Archangium violaceum: one gene and its partner. Each later gene encodes a partner of the first gene's protein in a complex. Links are inferred from orthologs where the notes say so. Each region holds a gene or a part of one and is shown in the gene's direction. Other genes may lie near its edges. The genes, in order: tsaD and tsaE.

Region 1 (6,615 bases):
TCAAGAAGGCCGGCTTCTCCGTCACGACAGCGGTCCACGGCAAGGACGCGCTCGAGAAGGTGCAGATCAGCCCGCCGGACCTCGTGCTCGCCGACACGAAGATGCCGGAGATGGACGGCTTCGAGCTGTGCAAGACGCTCAAGACGGACGAGCGCTACAAGCACATCCCCTTCGTCTTCCTCACCAACCAGAAGGCGGTCGAGGCGAAGGTGAAGGGGCTGGAGCTCGGTGGCGACGACTACCTGACCAAGCCCATCTACATCAAGGAGATCGTCACGCGCGTGACGATGATCCTCCAGAAGGCGGACAAGGAGAGGATCGAGCGGCGCGAGACGACCAAGGGCGGGTTCGCGGGCAACCTGGCCGACATGGGCGTGGTGGACCTGGTCCAGACGTTCGAGATCGGCCGCAAGACGGGCACCATCTCCATCAAGGGAGACCGGGTCGCCACCATCTACTTCAAGGAAGGCCGCGTCATCGACGCGGAGATGGGGCGGCTCAAGGGCGAGAACGCGTTCTACCGTCTGCTCAACGCCACCGAGGGTGAGTTCGAGGTTCAATTCACCGCGCTGGATCGGCCCGAGCGCATCGAGGTCTCCACCCAGGGCCTGCTGATGGAGGGCATGCGCCGGCTGGACGAGTGGGGCCGCATGCTCGAGCAGCTCCCGCCGCTGGAGACGGTGTTCGAGATCGACTACCACCAGCTGGCGGATCGCCTCTCGGAGATTCCGGACGAGGTGAACGGGCTGCTGCGCCTCTTCGACGGCAAGCGCAGCCTGAGCCGGGTGGTGGAGGACTCGGACTTCGACGATCTGGCGGCGCTGGGCATCATCAGCAAGCTGTACTTCGAGGGCCTCATCCGCGAACTGGGCAGCGTCTCGCAGGAGCCCGTGCAGAGTGGCAAGCCCGGCATCGAGGAGTGGCTCCACAACGCGCCGGCGCCGAGTGCTCCCGCCGAGCCGGCTCCGGAGCCGGTGGCGCCCGCGGTGCCTCCCGTGACCCCGGTGGCCCCGGTGGTCGCGCCCGTGGTGGCCCAGCCCGTGAGCGCACCGGAGCCACAGGCCGCGCCGGAGCCACAGGCCACGCCGGAGTCGCAGCCTCAGCTCGCCAATGTCGTCGTCTTCGAGGCCAGGAAGCGCCCTCAGAACGTTCCGGAGACGGACATCATCGCGCCCCCGCGCACGGCCGAGGGCTCGGCGTTCCTCGTGGATCCGGCGCCGGCCCACCGCGCGAAGGAGATGGAGCGGCGGAGCCTGCTGCTCGACTGGAACCGGGTGGATGTGGATGGCCTGGGCTCGGCGGGAGGTTGGGGTCCGGGCTGGTCTCCGGCGCCTCGTGCCCCGGCGTCCGCCAGCGCGCCCGCGACCACGCCCGCGCCTCTTCCGCCCACGCCCCCGGCTCCCGCGGAGCAGCCGGAGTCCTCGTCGCGTGGCCCCATCTTCGGTGGCGCCGCCGTGGCTCCCAATCCGTTGCCGCCCGTGCCTCCTCCGGAGCCCGCGACTCCGGCCCAGGAGGTGACGTTGGTGACGGGGCTGAAGCCTGAAGCTCCGGCCCAGGAGACCCCTCCGCCGGCCCCCGTGCCCGCTCCCGTCGCCGTGCAGCCCGCGGAGACTCCGGTCGAGAAGCCGGCCGAGAAGCCCCAGCTCGCGCTCCCGCCGTACCCGGGTCATGGCGCGCCCGCGCCCAAGCCCGCGGAAGAGCCCAAGCCGGAGCCCAAGCCCGCTCCCGCGGTGGCCAGCAAGCCCGCGGAGGAGCCCAGGCCGCGCCCGACACCCAGGCCCACGCAGGCGCCCAGGAAGGCGCCGGTGGATGAGGACGTGCGGCTGCCGAAGCCGAAGCGTACCGGCCTCTACATCGGGCTCGGGGTCGTGGCGATCGCCGTGGCCGCCGCGGTGGTGGTGTTCGGCCAGTCGGGTGGAACGCCCACGCCTCCGCCGGAGTCGAAGCCCGCGCCCACCGAGCAGGTGAAGGCACCGGAGCCCGAGAAACAGGTGCCCGAGGCGAAGGCGCCGGAGACGAAGCCGCCCGAGACGCAGGCCCAGCCGGAGCAGCCGGCCACCGCGGCCCAGACGCCCGTGCCCGACGCGGGGACTCCTTCCCAGGCCACCGAGCAGCCGGCCGTCGCCGCGAATGGCACCCCGCCCGCGGAGGATGACGACAAGGACGACGAGCCGGAGCAGGCCGAGACGCAGAAGCTGAGCCCCGAGGCCCAGTACGCCGAGCTGGCGCGCCGGGCCAAGAGGCTCCAGGCGACCGGGCGCTACAAGGCCGCGGCCTTCGCCTACCGCAAGGCGCTCAACCTCAAGCCGGACTCGGCCGAGGCGAAGGCGGGCCTGGGCATCTCCCTGGTGCGCAGCGATTCGAGCTACCGCGAGGCCGTCAAGCTCCTGGAGGACGCGCTGAAGGACCAGCCCAACAACGCCCATGCGTGGCTGTGCCTGGGCATGGGCCGGCAGATGGTCCAGCAGGACAAGAAGGCGATCGACGCCTACAAGCGCTATCTCTTGTTGGAGCCCTCCGGCCAGTACGCCAACGACGTGCGCGCCGCGCTCAAGTCGCTCGGACAGTAGGCGGGGCGGCGGGCTCCTGGTAGAGAGGATGCCCTTGCTCGTACTCGGAATCGAAACCTCCTGTGATGAGACCGCCGCCGCCCTCGTGGAGGACGGCCGGCGCGTGCTCGCCGACGTCGTCTCCACCCAGGTGGACATCCACCGTCGCTGGGGTGGGGTGGTGCCGGAGCTCGCCAGCCGCAACCACGTGGTGCAGGTCATGCCCGTCCTGCACGAGGCCCTCACCCGGGCTGGCAAGACGCTCGACGATGTGGACCTCATCGCCGTCACCTCGGGGCCCGGTCTCATCGGGGCCCTTCTGGTGGGCGTGCAGGTGGCCAAGTCGCTGAGCCTCGCCACCGGCAAGCCCTTCGTCGGGGCGAACCACCTCGAGGGACACCTGCTCGCCATCCGGCTGCTGGAGGATGCGCCGGAGCCGCCCTTCCTGGGGCTCGTCGTCTCCGGTGGTCACACCAGCCTCTACGAGGTGCAGGACTACGGCCGTTACCGGCTGGTGGGCAGCACCCGCGACGACGCCGCCGGCGAGGCCTATGACAAGACGGCGCGCATCCTCGGCCTGCCGTACCCGGGTGGGTTGCCCATCGATCAGCTCGCGCAGAAGGGGAACCCGGAGGCCATCCGGTTCCCCCGCGCGCTGCCCGGCGCGGAGAACTTCGACTGGTCCTTCTCCGGGCTGAAGACGGCGGTGCTGCACCACGTGCGCAAGCACGGCGTCCCCGAGGGGCAGGAGCTGGCGGACCTGTGCGCCTCCTTCCAGGAGGCCGTGGCGGACGCGCTGTCGAAGAAGTTCGTCGCCGCCGCGCGCCGGCTGGGCCTGAAGCGCCTGGTGGTGTGCGGAGGCGTGGCGGCCAACTCGCGGTTGCGCTCGCTGTGCCAGGAGCGCGCCGCGGATCGCAACCTGCAGCTCTACCTCCCGCCGGTGCGGTTGTGCACGGACAATGGCGCGATGATCGCCGTGGCCGGCTACGAGGCCTGGCGCCGGGGTCTTCGCGGCGACTTCAACCTGTCCGCGGATCCGGCCTGGCGCATGTGAAGGGACACCCTCGTGGATACACCTCGTGACATCCTCCAGCGTCATGGCCTGAGGGCCAAGCACAGCTGGGGTCAGAACTTCCTGGGCGACCCGGACATCCTGGAGGCCATCGCCGACGCGCTGGAACTGCGCGACGGCGAGCCGGTGGTGGAGCTGGGCCCGGGCCTGGGGCACCTGACGCGCTTCCTCGCCGCCACCGGCGCGCGCGTCACGGCGGTGGAGAAGGACCGGGACATGATCTCCGTGCTGGAGAAGGAGGCCATCTCCGGCGTGCGCGTGGTGGACGGCAACGCGGCCACGGTGGACTTCGCCGAGGTGGCGGGTGCGCCCGAGGTGAAGGTCGCCGGCAACCTCCCGTACCACCTGACGAGCTCCATCCTCTTCCAGGTGCTGGAGCAGCGCGAGCACGTGACGCGCGCGGTCTTCACCCTGCAGAAGGAGGTGGTGGATCGGCTCGCGGCCGAGCCGGGCGGGCGCGATTACGGCCTGCTCACCGCCATCCTGGGCCTCTACTTCACCTCGGAGAACCTCTTCGACATCGACGCCCGTCGCTTCCATCCGCCGCCCAAGGTGGACTCGGCGGTGCTGCGGCTCATCCGCCGCCCCGAGCCCCTGGCTCCCGTGGTGGATGGCGCGCGCTTCATCCGCCTGGTGAAGGCGGGGTTCGCGCAGCGTCGCAAGACGCTCTTCAACTCACTCAAGTCGGACAAGTCGCTGGGCTCGACGGAGCAGCTCCAGCGGGCACTGGAGACGGCGGGCATCGATCCGATGCGGCGCGCGGAGACGCTCTCGTCCGAGGAGTTCGCCGCCATCGAGCGCGCGCTCGGTCCCGTTGGTGGGTAGTCCCGCGGTGGGTAGTCCCGAAGGGGCGCCACGATTTGGCGTCCGAGCCACTCTGGTGTTAACGAAAGAGTGGCTCGGAGAGGATTGATGAAGCCCCTGCCACTGGAGGCGCTGGAGCCGGTGCTCAACCGGTTCGGTGTGGTGTACGCGGTGTTCGCCCGCCCCGATGGGGTGGTGCTACTGCGTTGGGGCGATCCCAGTCCGATCCCCGTGCTCGACGAGAACACCTTCGTCGGTGCCACCCGGGACATGGCTCAGGTCTACCGCTCGTTGGAGCGGATGTTGTTGCCGCAGATGGACGTCCAGGGCGAGTACCTGGGCATCCGCTCGAAGGTCGGCGACAAGGTGGTGTACGCGCTCTTCTTCGAGACGCGGCGTTTCGAGGCGGCCACGCCGGTGGAGCGGCTGCGGACCGAGTACGCGTTCTGCAAGTCGCTCGGCAGCGCGGTGGACAACGAGCTCCAGGGGTGGCTGGCCGAGCGCTAGGTGCTCAGGACTCGCCGCCGCCGAGCACCTTCGACAGCTCTCCCTGTTGCGCGAGCCAGGCGCGGAACTCGTCCTCGGGCAGCCGCATGCGCGCCAGGACGCCGCGGAGGATCTCCTCGGGCGAACCGTCCCGCCTGCGTTTGAGCTCCAGGGCCGTCTTGAGGAGGACCACACCGTAGAGCGGATCAGGCTCCACCGTCTTCTCGGGGGACCGGGCCGTGTCGGTGGCCGTGGTCCGGCGTGGCTCCAGCTCGATGACCGTCTTCGCGCGCTGCCGTCGATTCATCTCCCTCTGTCCCCACGCGTCCGCGTCTCCCGCACCGCGCGTGGGCCCCTGGTAGTGGACGCCCATCAGGCCGTCAAGCGTGGCGATGCCCCGGAGAGCGCGATCATTGCCCGGCCGCCACTCCCGTGTTCTATTCCGCGCCCCGCGCCCGCCGGTGGAAGAGGTAGGTGCGTGGTTTCCGTTGCAGTCGGAGGTCTCGAAGCGGATGGACAACCGCTACATCGTGGTCGAGGGGCCCATCGGCGTCGGCAAGACGAGCCTCTCCAACATCCTCGCCGAGCGTTTCTCGGCCCGGCGCATCTTCGAGATCGTCGAGGAGAATCCCTTCCTCGCCAACTTCTACGCGGACCGGCAGAAGTACGCCTTCCAGACGCAGATCTTCTTCCTGCTCTCGCGCTTCAAGCAGCAGCAGGAGCTGTTCCAGCCGGACCTGTTCAACTCGGTGACGGTCAGCGACTACCTGTTCGCCAAGGACCGCATCTTCGCGTGCCTGACGCTGGACTCGCACGAACTGGCGCTCTACGAGCGTGTCTTCGAGGCGCTCAGCCCCCGCGTCACGAGGCCGGACCTCGTCATCTACCTGCAGGCGCGGCTGGACGTGCTGCTCCACCGCATCAAGAAGCGCGGTCGCGAGTTCGAGCGTCAGTTCGACGCCGGCTACCTGGAAGAGTTGGTGCACGCGTACAACGAGTTCTTCTCCCACTACACGGAGACGCCGCTGCTCGTGGTGGACACGTCGGACATCGACTTCGTCCACGACGAGGGGGACCTGAAGGGGCTGCTGGGCGCCATCGACCGGGCGCGTCAGGGCACCCAGCACTACCTCCCGACGGGGAGCAAGCGGCCCTGAGTGGGGCTCGATTGCCTGCCTGCCCTCAAAGAGAAGCCCCCGCGATGCTTCGAGGGCGTTAGAGTGTCACCGATGGCGGCTTCCGGCGATCCCCCAGGGGACGGCGAGGGGCGGTCATGCATGCACGGCAGGACATTGAACCCTCACCCCCAGAGGAGGTGAACCATGAAGGACAAGGTCACCATCCATACGCTGAAGCGCCTGAAACAGAGCGGCCAGAAGATCACCATGGTCACGGCCTACGATGCCACCTTTGCCCACGTCTTCGATGAAGCCGGGGCGGACGTGCTGCTCGTGGGGGACTCGCTGGGCATGGTCATCCAGGGCCATGACTCCACCCTTCCGGTCACGATGGACCAGATGGTGTACCACTCGCTCGCGGTCAACCGCGGGACGAAGCGGGCGCTGGTGGTGACCGACATGCCCTTCATGAGCTACCAGGTGTCGGTGGAGGAGGCGGTCCGCAACGCCGGCCGGCTGGTGGCGGAGGGCAAGGCGGGAGCGGTGAAGCTGGAGGGCGGCGCCGAGTTCGCCGACGTCATCTCCG
Region 2 (6,820 bases), 2.1 Mb from region 1 along the record:
GTCCAGACGCAACCTGCACGCGCTGTCGCCCCATGGCATCGAGCCCCAGCCGCTCGGCGCGGTAGGGGAGGCGAGGGCCGGCGACGTGGTGGTGGACGCGCTCTTCGGCACGGGGCTCACCCGGGCTCCGGCGGGGGAGTTCGCCGAGGCCATCCAGTACATGCTGCGCTGGCGTGCGGCGGGGGCGAAGGTGGTGGCCGCGGATATCCCCTCGGGGCTGCACACGGACACCGGCGAGCCCTTCGTGCCCTGCGTGGAGGCGGACATCACCGTCACCTTCGGCTTCGTCAAGCAGGGCCAGGTGTTGGAGCCCGGCGCCACCCTGTGCGGCGAATTGCGGTGCGTGGACATCGGCATTCCCCCCGAGGCCGTCGAGCCCCGCGAGGGCGCGGAGGTGTTCCTCGTCGAGGAGTCCGACGCGCGAGGAGCCATCGCTCCGCGCCGCTCGGACACGCACAAGGGCTCCTACGGGCATGTGCTGGTGATAGCCGGAAGCCACGGCAAGTCCGGCGCGGCGGCCATGTCGGCCCTGGGCGCGCTGCGCGGCGGCGCGGGGCTCGTCACCGTGGCCACCCGCTCCGAGGTGGTGGAGTCGGTGCTCGGCCATACGCCCGAGGTGATGGGGTGGCCGCTGGAGAATCGAGGGCCGCTCGGCATGGCGGACCTGGAGCCCCTGCTGGCCGCAGCGGACAAGAAGGACGTGCTCGTCGTGGGCCCGGGCATCCCCCGCGGCGAGGAGACGGTGAAGCTCCTGGGCACGTTGCTCTCGCGCATGGAGGTGCCCGCCGTGCTGGATGCGGACGCGCTCAACGCCGTCGCCACCGATCTCGAGGTGCTCCGCCGGGCGAAGGGACCGCTGGTGCTCACCCCGCACCCGGGCGAGATGTCTCGGCTCACCGGTGTGCCCACCAAGGATCTGCAGAAGGCCCGCGTGGAGGTGGCTCGGGACTTCGCTCGCACGCATGGGGTGACGCTGGTGCTCAAGGGCGCCCGGACGCTCGTGGCGCACCACGATGGCTCCGTCTTCGTCAACCCTACGGGCAACCCGGGCATGGCCACAGGTGGCATGGGCGACGTGCTGAGTGGCCTCCTGGGTGCTCTGCTGGGGCAGGGCCTGAAGCTCCCCGAGGCCGCCTGGACGGCCGTGTACGCGCATGGGCTCTCGGGAGACCTCATGGTGGCCCGTCGCGGCCGGTTGGGGTTGATCGCCACGGATGTGGCCAAGGGGCTGTGCAACGTGTGGACGAGGTGGAACCGATGAGCGCGCCCTCACTGAGCCGTACGGTGCTCTCGGGCTCACCCGAGGAGACGCACCGGTTGGGTGTCCGGCTCGGACAGTTGCTTCAGCCGGGGGACTTCGTGGGATTGGTGGGCGACCTGGGCGCGGGCAAGACGCACCTGGTGCGCGGCGTGGCCGAGGGGGCGGGCGTGTCGCGCTCGGAGGTGGCCAGCCCCACGTTCGCCATCGTCTACCCGTACCGGGGCCGGGTGCCGCTGTACCACGCGGACCTCTACCGGCTGGCCGACTACGACGAGCTGTACGCCACGGGCTTCCTGGATCTGGTGGGCGGGGACGGCGCGGTGCTGGTGGAGTGGCTGGATAGGATTCCGGAGGCCGCGCCCCGCGAGTTCCTGCGCGTCACCCTCCGGGACACGGGCGAGGAGTCCCGCGAGCTGGTGGCCGAGGCCTGGGGCTCGAGGCCCACGCAGTTGCTGGAGGCGTGGCTGCCCTCGGAGCGCTGATGGGCGAGGACAAGCGCTACCTCATTCCCGCGGGCCTCCACCGGGTGGAGCAGGAGATCCAACGCAGCCGCTTCATCACCACGGTCGCCCACACGCCGACGGTGGAGGAGGCGAAGGCCTTCGTCGCCCGGGTCCGCGAGGACTTCCCCGACGCGAACCACAACTGCTGGGCCTACGTGGTGGGGCCGCCCGGCTCGACCAGCACGGTGGGGATGAGTGACGACGGCGAGCCGCATGGGACCGCGGGCCGGCCGATGCTCACGGCGTTGCTCCACGGCGGGGTAGGGGAGGTGGCGGCGGTCGTCACCCGCTACTTCGGTGGCACCTTGCTGGGCAAGGGCGGGCTGGTGCGGGCCTACACCGGCTGCGTCCAGCAGGCACTCGAGAGCCTGCCGACCCGCGAGCGCGTACGGAAGGCGCGCCTCGCCGTCGAGTTGGAGTACGCGAACATCGAGGGCGTGCGCCGGCTGCTCCCCGCCCACGAGGCCCAGGTCCTCTCCGAGGAGTACGCGGTCACCGTGGGCTACCGGCTCGAGCTTCCCGTCTCCCAGGTGGATGCGTTCCGGAAGGCGCTCCTCGACGAGACCAACGGTCAGGTGCTGGTCGAGCTCGAGGAGCAGCCGGACTGAGCTCGCCTACAGGCGGAAGGCGAGCTTGCCCACCATCTTGCCGGAGGAGAGGGTCCGGTGCGCCTCGGCGAGCGCGGCGGGCTCCAGCACGCCCGCGTCCACCGTCAGGGTCGAGGTGAGCACGCCCTCGTCCAACAAGTCGGCCACGCGGTCGAGGATGGCCTGCTGGGAGGCCAGGTCCTTCGTCTTGTACATGGACTTCGAGAACATGAACTCCCACGAGAAGCTCGCCTTCTTGCTGAAGAGCTTCCCCATCGGCAGCGGTTGCTCGGGCTCCACGATGGACACGATGCGCCCGCTCGGCGCGATCAGCTCCGCCATCGTCTCGAAGTGCGCGTCCGTGCCGATGCAGCAGAAGATGGCATCCACGTTCTTCAGGCCGAGCGCCGCGAGCTGCGCGGGCAGGTTCTCGCGGTGGTTCACCACGTGGTCCGCTCCCATCTTCTTCACCCAGTCCCGGGTGGTGTCGCGGGAGGCCGTGCCAATGATGGTCATCCTCGTCAGCCGCTTCGCCATCTGCACGACGAGCGAGCCGACGCCGCCGGCCGCCCCGATGACGAGGAGGGTTCCGCCCTGCTCGACACGGAGCTGCTCGTACAGGCCCTCCCAGGCCGTGAGCGCCGTGAGGGGGATGCTCGCGGCGTGGAGGTGGTCCAGCTTGCGCGGCTTGTGGCCGACGATGCGCTCGTCCACCACGTGCAGCGACGCGTTCGTTCCCTCCCGGGTGATGTCACCGGCGTAGAAGACCTCGTCGCCCTCGCGGAAGCGCTTCACCTCCGAGCCCCGGGCGATGACGACGCCCGAGGCATCCCAGCCGAGAACCTGGCCCGGCCGCTTCGCGCGCACCTTGGTGTCGACCGGGTTGACGGAGACGGCCTTGACCTCGACCAGGAGATCGTACGGGCCGGGCTGGGGAACCTCGCGCTCCACGAGCTCGAACCGGCTCGTATCGCTGGGGCTGACGATGAGGGCTTTCTGGATCTTGGCGGGGGCCATGGTGGCTCTCTCCTCGGAAGAAGGTGGACGGCTCGAGGCCAGCGCCTCGATGACCCGGAACTTGCGTCTTTCCTGGCAGATGAAAAAGGCTTCCCGGGGACGAGCACTCTTGACGGGGATTCACGAATGCTGGAGCACCGCGAGGCCATCACCGGAATGTCCATCCTGGTTACCGTCGTCGACGCCGGCTCGCTCAGCGCCGCCGCGGCGAAGCTGGGCATGACGTCTTCCGCGGTGAGCAAGCAGGTGTCGCGGCTCGAGGCCCGGCTCGGGATACGGCTGCTCCAGCGCACCACGCGCCGCATGCAGCTCACCGAGGCCGGTGCCCGCTACTGTGAGCGGGCCCGCTCCATCCTGGAGTCCATCGAGTCCGTCGAGCGCGAGGCGGAGAGCGTCCAGGACACGCCGCACGGCACGCTGCGCGTCACCGCGCCGACGGTGCTCGGCCAGGTCCAGGTGATGCCGGTGGTGCTCGCCTTCCAGCGCGCGTATCCCACCGTGAAGGTTCACGTCGAGCTCTCGGACCGGAGGAGCGATCTCGTCGAGGAGGGCATCGACGTGGCCATCCGCATGACGTCCCAGCCGCCGCCGGCCTTCGTGGCCCGCAGGCTCGGTGATGATCGGCGCGTGCTCTGCGCCAGCTCCGACTACCTCACCCGGGCAGGTCGCCCGCGTCGGCCCGGCGAGCTCACGAACCATGAATGCATCGTGTTCGTCGCGGGCCAGCCCGTGGAGACGTGGCACCTGCGCGCCTCGGAGGACTCGGAGCACACCACCCCCATTCGCGTCTCGGGCCGGTTGCACGTCAACAACACCCACGCCCTGCGACAGGCCGCGCTCGCCGGCCTCGGGATCGCTGATCTGCCTCGCTACCTCGTCGAGGAGGATCTCGAGGCCGGGCGGCTCGAAGCCGTCCTCGGACGCTTCATCCCGGTGGGTCGCGGGGTGTTCGCCATCTATGCGCCCGCTCCCTACGTGCCGGCCAAGGTGCGCCGCTTCGTCGAGATGCTGGAAAAGACCTTCCGAGGCGGTGTTGCCGGGTGGCGAACATCGTAAGGCCTCCTCTTCCCCCGGGACCGTTCGGAGGAAGGCTCGTCTCCCCACTCGCTGTCCGGGGGAATCCACTCCGGGTCTATCCTGTGCCCATGACCCTCTCCCACGCAGCGAAGTGCTTCCTGCTCGTCCCGCTCGCCAGCGCGATGCTGGTGGGGTGTGGCGCCATCGAGCCACCTCCCCAGGAGTATCCCCACGCCACCGTCACCTTCGACGTGACGGTGCCCTCGGACACCCCGGCCAACGCGATCGTCACCGTGGTGGGCTCGGACCCATCGCTCGGGGGTGATGCGACTCCGGGTTTCCACCTGCGCCGCCAGGGCGAGCACTACATGGGCTCGGTGCGGCTCGCGCTCGAGGCGGACGTCTCGTTCGAGCTCTGGCTGGAGGACTCGTGGTGCCCCGAGCTCTCCGCGGACGGAGCGCAGGCACCGCGTCACTCCTTCCGGGTGGAGGGTGACATGACGGTGCCCGTCACCGTGACCGACTGGGGCGCGCCGAGCCTGGGGCCCCCCAGCAAGGGCTGACGCTGGTCTGGTGATTGCTTGGGGTCTGGCTCATGAACGTGCGCTCCCCGCTGTCCGCTCCGCTGCTCGTGGGTCTGTGCTGACCGGTTGCGTCGAACCATCTTCCCTCGAGGAGCCAACCCCCGCTCCCGTCGTTCCCTCCACCAGGTGCCGCCCCGGTTCGAGATCGGTCAGGACGGCAATATCGAGTTGGAGCCGCTCTTCGTGTCGGCGGAATCAGGCAACTTCCACCCGGCGGCCGGCTCTCCGCTACGCGATGCCGGATGCCTCGATCTCCTCGGGCTCGACCGTGACGGGACGCCCGAGGACATCGGTGCCTACGGTGGTCCGCTGGGCAGCTGGCAGTGAGGGCATGACCCCCACGGCCTCCTCCACCGGGCGCTTAGGGCCGGGTGCACAGGTCCTGCACCTTCCACCGGTGCAGGACGAGGCCGCTGTCCACGCCGACGATGTCCTCCTCGTCGATGACGTGCCAGTGGTCCTCGCCCGACAGCTGCTCGCTGGCGAGCACGAACTGCTCGAGCTGCGTCCCCGGCTTCGGGGGACCCCCGTGCAGACGGTGCGGGCGTTTGCCCGTCTCGGGCGCCGTGTCCGACAGGAAGAGCGTCCGGTTGCGCCGAGTCGCCACCATCACGTCCCCGTTGGTCACGAGGAAGTTCATCGACGAGCGCTCCTGCGGCGCCTGCCCCGGCTCGTCGGTGATGGCCGACACCAGCTCCATCGTCTCCGCCAGCGCGAACGCGACCGTCTCCACGCTTGCTGGCCCCTCGAGCGACTGCCGCTTCTCCAGCCGCGTGAGGAACAGGTAGAAGCAGCGCTCGGAGTCCGTGGCGCCCCGGATGTTCGCCAGCAGCTCCGGGCGGATGAGGGACTCCACCGTGGCACGGTGCCGGGCGAAGTTGCTCACCGTGCCGTTGTGCACGAAGCACCAGCGGCCGTAGTTGAACGGGTGGGCGTTGCGCTTCTCCACCGCGCCCACGGAGGCCAGGCGCAGGTGCGCCACCACCGTGCGGGAGGACACACGGCTGCTCACCCGCTCGAAGTCGGGATCGCAGTACGCGGGTCCGAGCCCATGGGCGACGAGCGGTTGCTCGGCCTCATACGAGGCGATACCCCAACCATCCTTGTGCTCCCTCGACTGCTGGAGAAGCGAGTTCTTCTCCGTCACGAGGGACGGGTGGACCGCAGCGGGAACAGAGGAACGAAAGCCGAAGAGACGGCACATGGTCTTCTTGTTTGATGATAACGACCGGCCCAGACGGGAAGTTCCGTCACGTCCCTCTGTCCACCTGAAGTCATGAACAGAGGGCCCGCTCGTTTTCTACCACCACATGGCCGTCTTTAATGACAATCCGTGCGTGATTGATTCCCAGGTGATAGGGAAGATGGCGATAGTTTGAACACGAAAAAACGACAATGTTTGCCGGATCTCCCACCGTAATCCGGCCGTATGTGTTCAAACCAAGCGCGAGCGCGGCCCCTCGGGTCGCGGCCCAGTAGGCTTCCGCGGCCGTCAGCCCGTTCTCCAGGCAGGCGAGCCCCAGGGTGAGCGGCAGGTTCTCGCTCATGGCGGAGCCCGGGTTGAGGTTGGTGCCGAGCGCCACGTTGACGCCGGCGTCGCGCAGCTTGCGCCCGGGGGCGTAGGGCCGCACGCGCAGGAAGAGGGTGGAGGTAGGGACGAGTACGGCGGTGACGCCCGCGTCCGCCAGGGCGCGGATGCCCGCGTCGCTCACGTGCTCCAGGTGGTCCGCGGTGCTGGCTCCCAGCTCGGCCGCCAGTTCGGCGCCTCCCGAGGAGGTGAGCTGGTCCACGTGCAGCCGCGGCTTGAGCCCCAGCTTCGTGGCGGCCCCGAGGATCCGGCGCGCCTCCGCG

The links.
Region 2: the proteins of tsaD (region 1) and tsaE are in contact, whole or in part, in a crystal structure (PDB 6N9A), measured with the Thermotoga maritima proteins. The link is inferred for Archangium violaceum from one-to-one orthologs. Residues at the interface, in WP_004082750.1 of Thermotoga maritima: Cys10, Asp11, Arg49, His50, Leu82, Gly84, Gly135, Gly136, Glu154, Thr155, Leu156, Asp157, Asp158, Ser159, Glu162, Asp165, Lys166, Arg169, Leu170, Tyr175, Lys213, Thr214, Leu217, Tyr218, Gln221, Arg222, Asn324; in WP_004082108.1 of Thermotoga maritima: Leu37, Gly38, Lys46, Lys57, Val59, Lys60, Ser61, Thr63, Phe64, Thr65, Leu66, Met67, Val69, Pro71, Tyr82, Arg83, Leu84, Asp86, Asp88, Phe89, Asp93, Ile128, Asp130, Glu131, Arg134.

The regions. Positions count from the first base shown.
Region 1 is NZ_CP069338.1:6,676,083-6,682,697, forward strand. What follows is about bases 1,806-4,600. They hold tsaD (tRNA (adenosine(37)-N6)-threonylcarbamoyltransferase complex transferase subunit TsaD), read left to right. Parts: upstream 1,806-2,598; coding sequence 2,599-3,603; downstream 3,604-4,600. Other genes in these bases: JQX13_RS28635 (response regulator), read left to right, coding at 1,806-2,570; rsmA (16S rRNA (adenine(1518)-N(6)/adenine(1519)-N(6))-dimethyltransferase RsmA), read left to right, coding at 3,616-4,446; JQX13_RS28650 (hypothetical protein), read left to right, coding at 4,534-4,600. In the rest of the region: more of JQX13_RS28635, read left to right, coding at 1-1,805; more of JQX13_RS28650, read left to right, coding at 4,601-4,932; JQX13_RS28655 (hypothetical protein), read right to left, coding at 4,937-5,218; JQX13_RS28660 (deoxynucleoside kinase), read left to right, coding at 5,424-6,068; panB (3-methyl-2-oxobutanoate hydroxymethyltransferase), read left to right, coding at 6,234-6,615.
Region 2 is NZ_CP069338.1:8,738,207-8,745,026, forward strand. Bases 1-3,000 are described here. They hold tsaE (tRNA (adenosine(37)-N6)-threonylcarbamoyltransferase complex ATPase subunit type 1 TsaE), read left to right. Parts: upstream 1-1,257; coding sequence 1,258-1,743; downstream 1,744-3,000. Other genes in these bases: JQX13_RS37130 (NAD(P)H-hydrate dehydratase), read left to right, coding at 1-1,261; JQX13_RS37140 (YigZ family protein), read left to right, coding at 1,722-2,372; JQX13_RS37145 (zinc-binding alcohol dehydrogenase family protein), read right to left, coding at 2,379-3,000. Outside these bases: more of JQX13_RS37145, read right to left, coding at 3,001-3,368; JQX13_RS37150 (LysR family transcriptional regulator), read left to right, coding at 3,495-4,424; JQX13_RS37155 (hypothetical protein), read left to right, coding at 4,514-4,948; JQX13_RS37160 (hypothetical protein), read left to right, coding at 5,036-5,296; JQX13_RS37165 (class II glutamine amidotransferase), read right to left, coding at 5,331-6,173; hutI (imidazolonepropionase), read right to left, coding at 6,244-6,820. UniProt on the Escherichia coli protein: Required for the formation of a threonylcarbamoyl group on adenosine at position 37 (t(6)A37) in tRNAs that read codons beginning with adenine.